One region of the Chitinophaga sp. MM2321 genome, then DNA from elsewhere that is predicted to be linked to it. Evidence: riboswitches for the same ligand, from Rfam matches in the RefSeq annotation. Region 1 holds a riboswitch; the other holds the start of a gene.
What was found. A riboswitch is a leader RNA that binds a small molecule or an ion and turns the genes downstream of it on or off. The one in region 1 is predicted to bind thiamine pyrophosphate.
Positions count from the first base shown of each region.

Region 1 (7,522 bases):
CGTTGTTTTTCCACCACGGAAGTAAAGACAATGGGCACATCGGAAAACGGCGCCAGACGGGTCTTCAGTTGCTTCTCATAATCCCTGGCCGTGTTGGTTCCTTTTTCTACCAGGTCCCATTTATTCACCAGCACCACTACCCCTTTTCCTTTGCGGACTGCGAGGCTGAAAATGCTGAGATCCTGTGCGGTAACACCTTTTTCAGCATCCAGCAACAACATGACCACATCAGCTTCATCCACTGCTTTGATGGCACGGATAACAGAGTAAAATTCCAGGTCTTCATTCACCTTATTTTTACGTCTGATACCAGCCGTATCAATCAGGATGAAGTCTTTCTGGAACATGTTATAACGCGTGTGAATGGTATCGCGGGTAGTACCTGCAATATCAGACACGATGTTACGATCGGCACCCACCAATGCATTCAGGAGAGATGATTTTCCTACGTTCGGCTGACCAATAATCGCGATTTTAGGAATATCATTATTCAGGGTGGCGTCTCCCATATCATCTGTGATATTGGTGACGATATCATCCAGCAATTCACCTGTACCGCTACCGGTCATGGAAGAGAGGAAAAATGTTTTATCGAAACCGAGACTGTAAAACTCATTGGCTTCCAGCTGACGCTGTGAGTTATCCACTTTATTTACTACCAGGTACACCGGTTTTGAGGTACGGCGCAGCAGGTTGGCTACATCCGCATCCAGGTCGGTGATACCGGTTGTTACATCACACATAAACACCAGCACATTGGCTTCGTCCATGGCAACTTTTGCCTGCTTGCGGATTTCCCGCTCAAATACATCATCGCTGTTTGATACAAATCCACCGGTATCAATCACGTTGAAAGTTTTGCCGTTCCAGTCAGCAATACCGTATTGACGATCACGCGTTACACCGCTCTGATCATCCACGATAGCCCTGCGTTGTTCCAGCAAACGATTGAACAACGTTGATTTGCCCACATTCGGGCGACCCACTATAGCTACTGTAAATCCAGCCATCTTAATTATTAATTTTTATTCCGTATTACCTAAAAATATTATTTAGGAATTTTTATATTTTGTTATTTGATTATTTCGTTTCGATGAAAATGCCTTTCAGCAACAAAATATCTAAATACCAAATGTCTAAATGTTTCTTAGTATCCGTATTCTTTCAGAAAGAGTTCATTATCGCGCCATTTGCCGCGTACCTTCACAAACAGTTCCAGGAACACTTTACGCTCAATAAATTTTTCTATATCCACCCGGGCCCTGGTACCTATTTCCCGGATCGATTTCCCTTTTTCTCCTAATATGATCCCCTTCTGGGTTTCACGGGTGACGATGATTTCTGCGGTGATCTTTGTCAGCGTATCTTTCTCCTGGAATTGTGTTACAATAACAGTGGTATGATACGGGATCTCTTCTTCAAATAAATCGAAAATCTTTTCACGGATCATCTCTGCTACAAAAAAGCGTGTAGACTTATCCGTTAGTGTATCATCGGGGTAAAAAGCATTGGCTTGAGGCAGCAGAGCTACTATTTCTGTCAGCAGGTCTTTGATACCTTTTTTCTGCATAGCAGATACCGGTACTACCGCTGTAGCTTTGCCCCAGGCTTTTGCACGTTCTACCAAAACAGCCATTTCCTCTTTCAGGATATTGTCCATTTTGTTGATGATGAGAATAGCAGGTACTTTCAGTCTCAGGGAGTCAAATAACTCCAGGTTTTCTTCCAGCGATTCTTTTGCATCCATGATCAGCAAGGCCACATCTGCATCTTCCAGTGCAGACTTTACCGCCCCCATCATTTTCTCGTGCAATTTATATTTCGGATCAATGATACCTGGCGTATCCGAAAATACGATCTGGTAAGCCGGATCCGTTAAAACGCCGGTGATACGATGGCGGGTGGTTTGCACTTTTGGGGATATAATAGCCAGCTTTTCGCCCATAATGGCGTTTAGCAATGTGCTCTTTCCCGCATTGGGCTTACCGAAGATATTTACAAAACCTGCTTTGTGCATGATACTTTACGACCTGGATATAGTTGCATTTCGCAACTCAAACTTACGGAAATAAAAAAAGCCGAATTTCTTCGGCTCTTTTCTTGTTTTTTTCAGCGTTGATACGCCCTTTTGTAGCGAGGAGCGGATTCGAACCACTGACCTTCGGGTTATGAGCCCGACGAGCTACCTCTGCTCTACCTCGCAATGAGGGTGCAAAGATAATATTATTTTGATACTGGCCAAAACTTTTTTGAAGAAAAAAGCAAAAAGCCAACCATAAAAGGTTGGCTTTCATATTGGAATGCACCAGTTTTTTTAGAAGGGAAGATCGTCTGCCGGCTGTTCTTCAACGGGCTCTGCCTCTGGAACAGCGGGCACATCTGTAGCGGATGTCCTGCGCTTTTCATCATCCTTACGACCGAGCAACTGCAATTGGGAAACCCGTAGTCTTACTGCTCCTGACAAGGCACCGGTGGCGTTGCTTACATAAGCTTCCACTTTCGGGGAACCTTCCACATATACCTGCACACCCTGATTTAAATAAGGCGCCAGGTTTTCCCGATCCCATAACGAGCAATCGACCCAGGTAGTCCGCTCCTGCAATACGCCAAGCGCATTTTTGAAACGCTCATTCACCGCAACCGGAAAATTGAAAACGACTACACCATTGACCTCTTTTTTTACTACATCCCGGCCAAGATGTCCGATTAACTGAAGCTTAATCATCTGAAATAAAGATTTAAAGTTAAAAATTTATGAAAGATGATTGAGAGAAGCGTAAATGGAAATTAAACAAAAAATCATCTACCGGAAAATAAATTATACCTTTACACCCGGTAATGTTTCACACAAAACATTTTTGTGCGAAACACCAATCACATGGGGTGCCTTACTTTCAGGCTGAGATCACACCCAAGGAACCTTGACCAGGTAATGCTGGTTAGGAATTGAGAAAACAGAAAACAGATATACTTACATGAAACAGTTAATGTTGTTAGTGCTGCTCGGCGTTGCCGGCACTTTACATGCACAATCCCTGGTTACCGGCACCATCACCAACAATGCAAACGGGAAACCATTGGAAGGCGTAACCGTAGCGATCAATCAAACCGGTACCCAAACCGATAATAAAGGCCATTACAGCATTCATCTGCCTAAAAAAGGCACCTATACTTTACAGGCCAGCTATCTCGGGTTCAAACCACATACAATTACCATCAATGCCAATAATACGACGCAGTTTGCAGACATCAGCCTGGAAGAAACCGGCCTGTTTGTAAAACCCGTAGAAATCAGCAGTCTCCGCGCAGGTAAAAATTCTCCTTTTGTAAATACTACTTTATCGAAAGAAGATATTAAGAAAGAAAACCTCGGGCAGGACCTGCCCATGCTGCTCAACCAGCAACCAGGCGTGGTAACCAACTCCGACGCCGGCACCGGCATCGGCTACACCGGCATGCGTGTTCGCGGCTCCGATATTACCCGTATCAATGTGACCGTAAATGGTATCCCCATTAATGATGCGGAATCACAAGGCACGTTCTTTGTCAACATGCCGGATTTTGCCTCTTCTGTCAGCAGCATAGAACTGCAACGCGGTGTAGGCACTTCCACCAACGGCGCGGGTGCTTTCGGTGCTACGCTGAACCTTAGCACCAACGAGTTCAATGAAAACGCATACGGCGAAATCAGCAACAGCTACGGTTCTTTCAACAGCTGGAAACACACCGTAAAAGCTGGTTCGGGCCTTATCAACGATCACTTCACCATCGATGCAAGGCTGTCGAAAATATCATCAGACGGTTATATCGATCGTGCTACTTCCGACCTGCGCTCTTTCTATACTTCTGCTGCTTACATCTCTAAAAAAACAGCGGTACGTCTCAATATTTTTTCCGGCAAAGAAAAAACTTACCAGGCATGGAACGGTGTACCCGCCGCACTCCTGGCTACCGACAGAACTTATAATTCCGCTGGTACAGATAAGCCGGGCACACCTTATGATAATGAAACGGATAACTACCAACAGGATCACTACCAGCTATTTCTCAACCAGGAAATTAACGCGGGACTGAACTTCAACGTAGCACTCCATATGACCCGCGGCCGCGGCTATTATGAAAACTATAAAGGCAACAGGTCTGTAGCGGATTACGGGTTGCCGGTAAAAGTAATCGATGGCGACTCGATCAAGAAAACGGATCTCGTGAACCAGGAATGGCTGGACAATTACTTCTATGGCAGCGTGTTTTCCCTGAACCGTACCGGTGAAAAATTTAACTGGAATCTTGGCGGTGGCTGGAACCGCTACGAAGGCGATCATTTCGGCAAGGTTATCTGGGCCAATACCGCCATCGATAAAGACGTTGAATACTATAGATACCCCGCTGAAAAAAATGATTTTAACATTTACTGGAAAGGAGAATACAAAATAACAACGGCGCTGCGTCTCTTTGCTGACCTGCAATACAGGAACATTGCGTATAACATGGATGGCTTCAAAGATGCGCCTACATATATGCCGCATGTAAACTATAATTTCTTTAATCCAAAAGCAGGCATCTATTATTATTTAAATCCTGTTAACCGGGTGTTTGCTTCTATTGCCATTGCACACAAAGAACCGAACCGTGTTGACTTTGAATCCAACTACGGTGTGACGCAGCCCAAACCGGAAATCTTGCGCGACCTGGAAGCAGGCTATGTATGGAACAACAGCATCGCCAACGTACAGGCCAACGTATATTACATGAACTATAAAAATCAGCTGGTACAAACCGGCGAACTTACAGATGTGGGTGCGTATGTACGCACCAATATTCCCAAAAGTTATCGCATGGGGGTGGAAGTAAGTGGCAATGTAAAACTGGGCAATATCTTCTCCATCGCTGCCAATGCTGCGCTGAGCCAGAATAAAGTACTGGACTACAACGCCATCAGTTACGACAGCGACGATGTGGCGCATACCGTTATCTATAAAAAAGCAAACATTTCCTACTCCCCTGCTTTCGTAGGTGGATATACGTTATCTGCCAGACCATTCCGTGGTTTTACTGCAGACCTCCTGGGTAAATATGTAAGCCGTCAGTATATGGACAATACTTCCACTAAGGAGGCCAGTCTGAATCCCTATTTCGTAAGTAACCTGCGCTTCAGCTACGTAGTACCGCAACCGTTATTCCGCGAGCTCAGCGTACAACTGCTGCTGAATAATATTTTCGATACAAAGTATGAGCCGAACGGTAGCACCTACAGCTATTACGATCTGACAGCAAACCGCGTTGCCTACGATACTTATTACTATCCGATGGCAGGGTTTAATGGATTTGTGGGGATAAATATTGGTTTTTAGGGAGATGATTAACGGGGATAAAAATAAAAGGCGGCCATTATAGTGGCCGCCTTTTATTTTTAAGAAGATCGCTACTAGCTATTCAATAATTTCTCCAATGCTTTATCCACGGCTTCAAAAGAAAAGCCTTTCAACACCGCATCCATCTGCTTCGCTATTTGTGCGGTACATAAATTACCGATACTACCTGCATGCGTATGTGTTACTTCTTTGCCGGGAGCAAAAGTACCTTTTTCAATATCCATACCTACCTGCTTATAGGCTTCCCGGAAAGGCGTGCCTTGCAACACCAGGTTGTTCACAACTTCTACGCTGAACAGGTACTGGTATTTTTCATCTGCCAGGATATTTTCCTTGATGCGGATATTTTCCAACATCAGGCAGCTCATATTGATACAATCTTTTAATGTCTGGAAAGCAGGAAATAAATTTTCTTTCAACAGCTGCAAATCACGGTGGTAGCCGGAAGGCAGGTTCGTGATCATCATAGCAATTTCATTGGGCAACGCCTGTAGTTTATTGCCGTGAGAGCGGATCAGTTCCCATACATCCGGGTTCTTTTTATGCGGCATGATGCTGGAGCCAGTGGTCAGTTCATCAGGGAAACTGATGAAGCCGAAGTTCTGGTTCATAAAAAGACAGGCATCCATCGCCATTTTAGCGAGGGTGGCTGCAATTCCGGCCAATGCAAAGGACACGATCTTTTCCGTTTTGCCACGGCCCATCTGCGCGTATACAACATTATAATTGAGTGTATCGAATCCTAACAATTCCGTGGTTAACTCACGGTTAAGGGGGAACGAAGAGCCGTAACCGGCTGCGGAGCCAAGCGGGTTTTTATTCACCACTTTATAAGCGCCCTGCAACATCGTCAGGTCATCTACGAGGCTCTCTGCATAAGCGCCAAACCATAGCCCGAAAGAGGAAGGCATGGCTATTTGCAGGTGGGTATACCCAGGAAGAAGATGATCTTTGTAGGCTTCACTTTTTTGCTGTAAGAGATCAAACAATACTTTCACGGATGCCACCATTGTTTGCAACTCATGACGCAGGTATAATTTCAGGTCTACCAAAACCTGGTCGTTGCGGGAACGGCCGCTGTGGATCTTTTTACCTACTTCTCCCAAACGCCGCGTGAGCAATAGTTCTACCTGTGAGTGAATATCTTCTACGCCTTCTTCCAGTGTAAAATCACCTGCCTGTATCTCTTTATAAATATTTTTCAGTTCCTGCTTTAATAGGGTCAGTTCATCCGCTTCCAGTAATCCTATACTTTGCAGCATGGTGATATGCGCCATAGAGCCCAGCACATCAAATGGCGCCAGGAAAGCATCCATTTCACGGTCTTTGCCAACGGTGAATTTTTCTACAGCACCCAGTGATGCCTTATCTTTTTGCCACAACTTCATAGTAATAATATTTTTTCACGGCACTACAGATAGCGATCCTCCGTGAAATTAAAGATCATATTTACCAAATACCCGTTGCTTTACATCGGGCCATTCTTCTTTCAGTATGCTGAAATATACCGAATCGCGTAATCGTCCTTTGCTGGTGATCATGTGATGCCGTAATATACCTTCCTGTGTGCAGCCAATGCTTAGGATCGCATTGCGCGACTGTGTGTTCAATGCATCTGTTTTCAACTCCACCCTGTTCAACCCCATCGTTTCAAATGCATATTGCAGCATGGCATGTTTCATCGCCTTATTCAGACCGGAGCCCTGAAGGGAAGGGTCAATCCAGGTGGAACCAATCTCTGTACGTTTATGCGGCAGTACAAGCCCGCAAAAACGGGTGCTCCCTGCTACACGTTGTTCCTGCTTATCGATGATCACAAACGGAATAGACGTTTGCACATCCCTTTCCGCGATTGCCCCCTGTATGTATTTTTCAAGGTCGCTACGGTTGGACACATGCGTTGCTCCCACTGTCCATAAGGATGGCTCCAGCGCCACCGGCAGCAAAGCATCCAGGTGCTCCGGCTGCAACGGTTTCAGTATCACCCGCTTATTTTCTATGGTAGGAAAGAAGTTCATACTACTGAATCATTTCCAGCAATTTAATATAACTATCTATACCTGCTTTGATTTCTTCGAGATAAATATACTCATCCGCGGTGTGCGAGCGGGCAGAATCGCCGGGCCCCATTTTTACAGAGGTAGCCGGAA
Region 1 covers NZ_OZ035533.1:862,855-870,376, reverse strand. The annotation lists gene der (ribosome biogenesis GTPase Der) at 1-1,010, opposite strand, end outside; gene era (GTPase Era) at 1,148-2,017, opposite strand; tRNA gene ABQ275_RS03225 (tRNA-Met) at 2,132-2,203, opposite strand; gene ssb (single-stranded DNA-binding protein) at 2,315-2,725, opposite strand; TPP riboswitch at 2,870-2,964, shown strand; gene ABQ275_RS03215 (TonB-dependent receptor) at 2,976-5,351, shown strand; gene argH (argininosuccinate lyase) at 5,426-6,760, opposite strand; gene ABQ275_RS03205 (GNAT family protein) at 6,809-7,390, opposite strand; gene ABQ275_RS03200 (M20 family metallo-hydrolase) at 7,392-7,522, opposite strand, start outside.

Region 2 (7,522 bases), 1.4 Mb from region 1:
TTGTTTCCAGTGCTTCACGGGCTAACTGTGCCGCATATACGGCTTCTTTTGCTGTGCGCACCCCGGAGGTATTCGGCAGCAGCTGGATATGAGCATGGGCCAGGTGGCGGAGCATATCGTCTGCGTTGTTGTGCAGATCCACCCGTTTGAGTGCTACAGTCACCAGTTCGCTGCCGGAGGCCAGCAGGGCCTGTTCCATTACCTGCGCTGAAGAAAACTTGCCGGTGCCGGTAAATAACCGCGATGAAAAATGTTTGCCTGCTATGATTAATGGTTCCATAATGCCTGCTTGTTTGTTTGTTCGAAAATGTGCTGTACAAGTACAGCCTTGTCTGATGCCTGTGTGATCAGGCCGCTGACGGCTATCCCGTGGATGCCTGTTTGCATCAGCGCGGGAATATCCTGGAGAAGGATACCACCGATGGCTATAACGGGAATGGTTATACTTTTTTGTTGCAGCTTCTGCATAATAGCCTGGTAGCCACTGAGGCCCAGGATGGGACTTAGCTGCTGCTTGGTGGTGGTAAACCGGAAAGGCCCAAGTCCAACATAGCTGGCGCCGTGCGCAGCATGTTGTATAATATCGGCAGCAGTGTTTGCGGTACCGCCTACGATCATTTCAGGACCGGTGATGGCCCTGGCGGCGGCTACCGTCATATCTCCCAGGCCCACATGTGTACCGGCGGCCTCAACGGCCACGGCTATATGAGGATAATCATTGATGATCAGGGCCGCCTTGTAACGGTCGCAAATTATTTTTGCGGCGGCTGCCACGGGTAAAATATTTTCCGGCGTTTCGTTTTTGATGCGCAGCTGAATCCATTTGCAGCCGGCATCGCAGGCTGCCATGATCTGATCTGTATGAGCGGCCGCAGGTGTTTGTCGTGATATATAATGTAAGGTGCTGATCATATGTAATGGTATCCTGTTAGTGATGAATGACTGGATAATAAATTTTCCGTATATGCTTTTCCGTTATAACACGCCTCATGTAATGACTGTCCGAGCGCGAGGCAGGCCGTAATGGAGGCAGACAGCACGCATCCTGATCCATGCTTCGGGAATACGCGGTTGCCTCCCGGCAAAAATTCATGCACTGCATGGCCGGTGTAAAGGGTATCCACACCGGGCTTGCCGGTATGGTGGCCTCCTTTCAGCAGCACGGCGCAGTAAGCAGCTAGTTGCTGCGCAGCCGCATCGCCGTTGGTATGACCGGAGAGCAACAGTGCCTCGTCGTAGTTGGGCGTGAGCAGGTAGAGTGCTGATAAGAGTTCCTGCCATGACTGTCGATGAATGCTGCCATGAAAGGTGAAGCCCGCAGAGGCTTTCAGCACCGGGTCAAGGATGATGCGGATGCCCGGCGCCAGTTGTTTTACTTTGCGTACCAGTTCCAGCAGGGCATGCACATCTGCCATGATCCCGATCTTGCAATACCGGATGGTAGTAGTAGTCAGCAGTGGCTTCGCCTGTGCAAGGATTTGCGTGACGGGCAACCATTCCACCGAAATAAAATCTGCTGCCGTTTGCACGGTGATAGCTGTACACACACCCAATCCGGAAACGCGGTGCTGCTCAAATGTTTTAATGTCTGCCAGCAAACCTGCGCCCCCGCTGGGGTCCAGACCTGCAAAGCTCATCACGAAAGGTCGTTCCTGTTCCATAATTCCTGAATACGGTAATAATTGTCTACTGCTTTAGCCGGTTGTTTCCAGATGGCGCCCAGTAATGCGGCGCCATCAAAATGCCATTGTTTCAGGTGGGTGATATTGGTATGATCTACGCCACCCAATGCCAGTATGGTATGTCCTGCTTTATTATCCAGCGCCTGTGCAAATCTTCCCCCGTAGCCGGGTTTTGAGATGCTGTTAAAAACAGGGCTGAGTAATAATGCACTGAATTGTTTATCCATAGTTGCTATCTCCGAAGGGTGATGAATACCTGTACTGCGCAGTGGATACTGCCGGAGACATAACTGCCATTCGCTGCCGGTGATGCTGTTCCGCATTTTGCCGCTCAGGTGAATGCCGCCCAGCGCATAAGTATGGCACACCTGAAAATTATCATGGATGATAATTTTGCTATAGAAGGCAGGATCTATGGCAGCTATCAAATCATGATACGCTTCCGGTGTCCACTGCGGTTTGCGCAGGAGTATCCTGGATACCCCGGCCTTGAGCAGGGCTGTCAGTATTTTCCCTTCTTCGTTTAGCCGTTCTGGTGATGTGATGATCCAGATCATTTATAGATTTCCCCTCCCTGTTCTGCAAATGATTTTGCTTTCTCTTCCATTCCGGCGGCGAGTGCTGCGCTGGCTTCAAGTCCCTGTTGTTCGGCAAACTCCCTAACTTCCTGCGTGATTTTCATGGAGCAGAAATTAGGTCCGCACATGGAGCAGAAATGCGCCACTTTAGCGCCTTCGGCGGGGAGTGTTTCATCGTGGTAAGAACGAGCCGTTTCCGGATCGAGGGAGAGGTTGAATTGGTCTTCCCACCGGAATTCGAAGCGGGCTTTGCTCAGTGCATTATCGCGGTGTTGTGCGCCGGGATGGCCTTTTGCCAGGTCGGCAGCGTGTGCGGCTATTTTGTAAGTGATCACACCCTGGCGTACATCTTCTTTATCCGGCAGGCCCAGGTGTTCTTTAGGCGTTACATAGCACAGCATCGCGGTGCCAAACCAGCCGATCATGGCTGCGCCTATGCCGGAAGTGATGTGGTCGTATCCGGGAGCTATATCAGTAGTTAAGGGTCCCAGGGTATAGAACGGCGCTTCGTGGCAGTGTTCCAGCTGCTTGTCCATATTTTCTTTGATCAGGTGCATAGGTACATGGCCGGGCCCTTCTATCATTACCTGTATATGGTGTTTCCAGGCTATTTTGGTGAGTTCTCCCAGTGTTTCCAGTTCGGCAAACTGTGCAGCATCATTGGCATCAGCGATACAACCGGGACGCAGACCATCGCCGAGCGAGAAGGAAACATCATAGGTTTTCATGATTTCACAGATTTCTTCAAAATGCGTGTACAGGAAATTTTCTTTATGATGTGCAAGACACCATTTGGCCAGGATGGAACCGCCGCGGGAAACGATACCCGTTACACGTTTAGCCGTTAACGGTATATACCTGAGCAGTACGCCGGCGTGAATGGTGAAATAGTCCACGCCTTGTTCTGCCTGTTCTATCAGGGTGTCGCGGAATATTTCCCAGGTGAGGGCTTCTGCTTTACCATTTACTTTTTCCAGTGCCTGGTAAATGGGTACGGTGCCAATGGGTACGGGTGAATTACGGATAATCCATTCTCTTGTTTCGTGGATGTTGTTGCCGGTGCTGAGATCCATGATGGTATCGGCGCCCCAGCGGCAGGACCACACCGCTTTTTCCACTTCTTCTTCAATGCTGGATGTAACAGCCGAGTTGCCGATGTTGGCATTAATCTTCACCAGGAAATTGCGGCCGATGATCATCGGTTCACTTTCGGGGTGATTGATATTGGCGGGTATGATGGCTCTGCCGGCGGCAATTTCCTGCCGAACAAATTCGGGTGTAATAAATTTCACCGGGGTATTGGCGCCAAAGCTATTGCCTTTGTGCTGGTGCCACAATGCATTGTTCTCTTGAAAAAGGGTATCTGCATGCTGGTTTTCACGGATGGCGATGTACTCCATTTCGGGGGTAATGATCCCCTGTTGTGCGTAGTACAGTTGCGTTACATTTTGTCCGGCTTTTGCGCGCAATGGTTTGTTTGTAATGCTCATGAGGGGCATTTTGCCGCCCTGTTGCAGGAGTTGCCGGATATATGCACTGGAGTATCGGGGCAGTTGTTCTACATCTCCCCTGCCGGTGATCCATTCCTGGCGGAGCCTGGGAATACCTTTCGTGACATCGATGTCGATAGCGGGATCTGTGTAAGGGCCGCTCGTATCATAAATGATGACGGGATCGTTGGGAGTGGCTATACCATTTCTTCCGTGCATGCGTGTATCCGTTAGCGTTATTTTACGCATGGCTACTTTAACAGGATGGATGCTGCCATCTACATAAATTTTTTCTGACGCGGGGAATGGTGTGCGGCTGATGGCCGCCTGCTGCTGCTGCATGTTGACTGAGTTTTAGAGACAGGAAGATTGGTTCCGTAAAAATTAATTACGGAAACGTGTATACGAAAATAAACGGACAGGCATTTTACCCGCCTTGTGTGGCGCGTATAATGGTAATACTGTCGGCCGCGGATAGCGGTCGGTGGTCCCAGGATGTTTTTGGTATTACCTGGTTGTTGACGGCCACTGCAATGCCTTTCTGAGCAGGGAGCTGAATAAACTGTAAGAGTGCAGCAATGGTTATTCCGTGCTGCACCGCATAAAGTTTATTGTTTACAAGCACTTCCATGAGTGTTGGAATTTAAGTGAAACAATAAACTTTAAGGATGTGTGGAAAGATGAAGAAAGTTCAGTTACTTTTTCCTACGGCAGTATGAACTGCTTCAGGTACTGAGGGTATCATCTCAGTTTATCCTTTTGTAAAAGGATAAACACCCCTAAAGTGAAGCGTAAAAGTAATGGAAATGATTTGTAATTCGTAATTTTAATCTATGATCAGGAAAAGAAACCTCTTTCCGTTATTACTATTATTTGTTTTCGGGTGTAATCCGAAAAGTGGGGAACCGCAGGAAGATATTGTACACGACAGCAGTCTGGTGGGTATTACAGACAGCAGCAATGCCGGCATTACTGATAGCATCGCTGCTGTTACTGATACGCTGTATATTGATACAGCTAAGCTCATAGGGAAATGGATACAGCCTGTAGAAGGCCTGGATAAGGAAATGCAAGGTTTTCAATTGCGGAAGACCGGCGTGGCCCGGTCCATTAATATGTATACGCTTGTATATGAAAAATGGCAGCTGACACACGATACTTTATTGTTGTGGAGTCATTCAGAAGGTACAAAAGACTCTTCCGGTATTGTAGACACCACGATTATAAAAGCGTTGTCAGATACTTCGCTAATACTTTTTCCTGTAAAAGCCGCAGAGGGCTATACAGATAAATACAGGCGAAGCTTTTAATTGTAAATCTGCCAGAGTCCTACCAGGCAGGATACAACGGCCATAAAAACGCCAGCTGCAGCCAGTTGCATGTCATCGATATTTTTTCTACCCATGTATAATGAAACAAGGCCGATTACGGTTGCTACCGCGCCGGCGGTTACAGCATAGCTGGGTGTTTTGGTACTGAATGCGAATGCCGCAGCAAGTACACCAATGATGAGTGCCGATATACAGGCAGTTTTTGTTAAGGTTGTTGAGTGTTGCATATAATTCGAATTTTTAGAAACAGGTTAAGGAATAATTGTACTGCTATAGGTTGTGTTGACCACTTAATTTTTCTTTTGTGTTGTAGGTTTGTTCCCAGGGCACTTTCAGCAACGGTCCTACCTCCTGGTAACGGGGCGCCTGGTATTCATCCAGGCCATAACGGATAGCGGTGGTATCACGCACCGTTGTAAAGGTGCCAAACAACCGGTCCCATATAGAAAATATATTCGCATAGTTGGAATCCGTTTCAGGCTGATGATGACTGTGATGCACCTTATGCATATCCGGTGATACAATGATCCAGCTCAGCGTGGTATCCAGCCATTTGGGCAGCCTGATATTAGCATGATTAAACTGCGACATAAAAGCGGATACAGACTGATACAGCATTACTACCCAGAAGGGCACGCCCATGGTGATAATGGCAACAAACAGCGCCACTACCCTGAATATACTTTCCACCGGGTGATGCCGTAACGCGGTAGAAGCATCTACTGCGGTATCGATATGATGTATTTTATGATAATGCCACATCCATGCTGTTTTGTGTTGTACCAGGTGAATAAGATATGCACCGATCAGGTCCAGCATCAGGATAGCCAGTACTGCATGTAACCATAATGGAAGATGCAACTGGTATAACAGCCCGAAATGAGTTTCGCTGGTCCATTGTGCCGCCTTTACAATCAGAAACGCGCAACCGGTGTTTACAAGCACGGTGGAGAGTGTAAAGAACAGATTGGTGCCTGCGTGCCGGTAACGGTTGTTGCGGAAGCGGAATTGCGGCACTACGCCTTCAATGATCCACAAGAGCAACAGTCCGCCAACCAGGATGGCAGTACGATAGTATGACGGGATATTTTCAAAAAATGTTACCATATGCTGGTAAAATATATATCTATGGAAACTGTATCTTCTTCGCCTATGTAAATGGTTCTTCTGACCAGGCCAACAAATTCTTTACGGGTGGATATGGGGGAGTGATGAATGACTGATGATCTGTTTACTGTTTTTACTTGCCTGACTCCGGCCAAAAATTACAACAATTTGGGGAATAAATAGCTCTCTTTTCGGCCATAGGCAAAGAAAAAAGCAACCTCTTTGGGAGAGATTGCTTTACATATGAGTTTTTAGCTTTAAGCATTTAATCTTTTGACAAAATGCATTTTAATATAGCCGTTGACTTTAGTCTTTGAAGTTGAAATACGGTTGTTAATACTAGTTGTTCAGCATTAACGGCATTACCAGCATCAGCAGGTCTTCATTCTCTTCTTTTTCGGAAGGTTTGAGGATACCCGCTTTGGTGGCGGTTGCCAGCTCGATGGAGATTTCATCTCCTTCTGCAGCGTTCAGCATTTCGATGAGAAATTTAGCATTGAAAGCGATCTGCATATCATCGCCGGTGTACTGGCAATTCATGCGTTCATTACCTTCAAAAGAGAAATCCACATCCTGTGCAGAGAGTTGCAGTTCACTGCCGGTGATATTGAGTGCTACCTGGTTAGTGCTTTTATTAGCGAATACACCCACACGTTTTAATGCGTTCTGGAAGTCGCTTTTAACCACTGTAAGGCGGTAAGGATTATCTTTTGGTATTACTACCTTATAGTCAGGGAAACGGGCGTCAATGAGGCGACAAATCATTTGTGCGCCTTCGTGCTGCACAAAGAAATGGTTTTGACTATACGCAATCCTGATTTCAGAATCGTTATCGGGCAGGGCTGATTTCAACAGGTTCAACGGTTTTTTAGGAACGATGAAGCTGTCGGCCTGTGGGCATTTCACATCTGTTCTCACGTATTTCACGAGGCGGTGCGCATCTGTGGCTACAAAAGTGAGACTGTCAGTACCGATTTCGAAGAATACACCTGTCATAGCCGGGCGCAGATCATCGTTGCTGACAGCAAACAGTGTTTTGTTGATGGCAGTAACCAGGCCGGTAGCAGACATGGTGAAAGAGGTGGTGTCATCAGCAGCGGGTTCTTTCGGAAAGTTTTCCGGATTTTCGCCCATTACCTTGTACTTACCGTTGTCAGAAGTGATTTCTACTGCGTAAGAATTCAGGTCAATGTGGAAAGTGAGGGGTTGATCCGGCAGATTTTTGAGAGAGTCCATCAGAATTTTTGCCGGGATACAGATCCTTCCGTTTTCCTTGGCTTCCACCTCCAGCTTCACCCGCATTACGGTTTCAAGATCAGTTGCAACTACGGTCA
Region 2 covers NZ_OZ035533.1:6,207,918-6,215,439, forward strand. The annotation lists gene ABQ275_RS24425 (thiazole synthase) at 1-280, opposite strand, end outside; gene ABQ275_RS24430 (thiamine phosphate synthase) at 268-912, opposite strand; gene ABQ275_RS24435 (hydroxymethylpyrimidine/phosphomethylpyrimidine kinase) at 909-1,661, opposite strand; gene ABQ275_RS24440 (thiamine phosphate synthase) at 1,637-2,239, opposite strand; gene thiC (phosphomethylpyrimidine synthase ThiC) at 2,236-4,092, opposite strand; gene thiS (sulfur carrier protein ThiS) at 4,178-4,381, opposite strand; TPP riboswitch at 4,436-4,541, opposite strand; gene ABQ275_RS24455 (lipocalin family protein) at 4,584-5,060, shown strand; gene ABQ275_RS24460 (hypothetical protein) at 5,057-5,308, opposite strand; gene ABQ275_RS24465 (sterol desaturase family protein) at 5,352-6,188, opposite strand; gene ABQ275_RS24470 (hypothetical protein) at 6,179-6,304, shown strand; gene dnaN (DNA polymerase III subunit beta) at 6,528-7,522, opposite strand, start outside.
Region 2: linked by a shared signal. The riboswitch ahead of thiS (sulfur carrier protein ThiS) and the one ahead of ABQ275_RS03215 (TonB-dependent receptor) in region 1 are both predicted to bind thiamine pyrophosphate.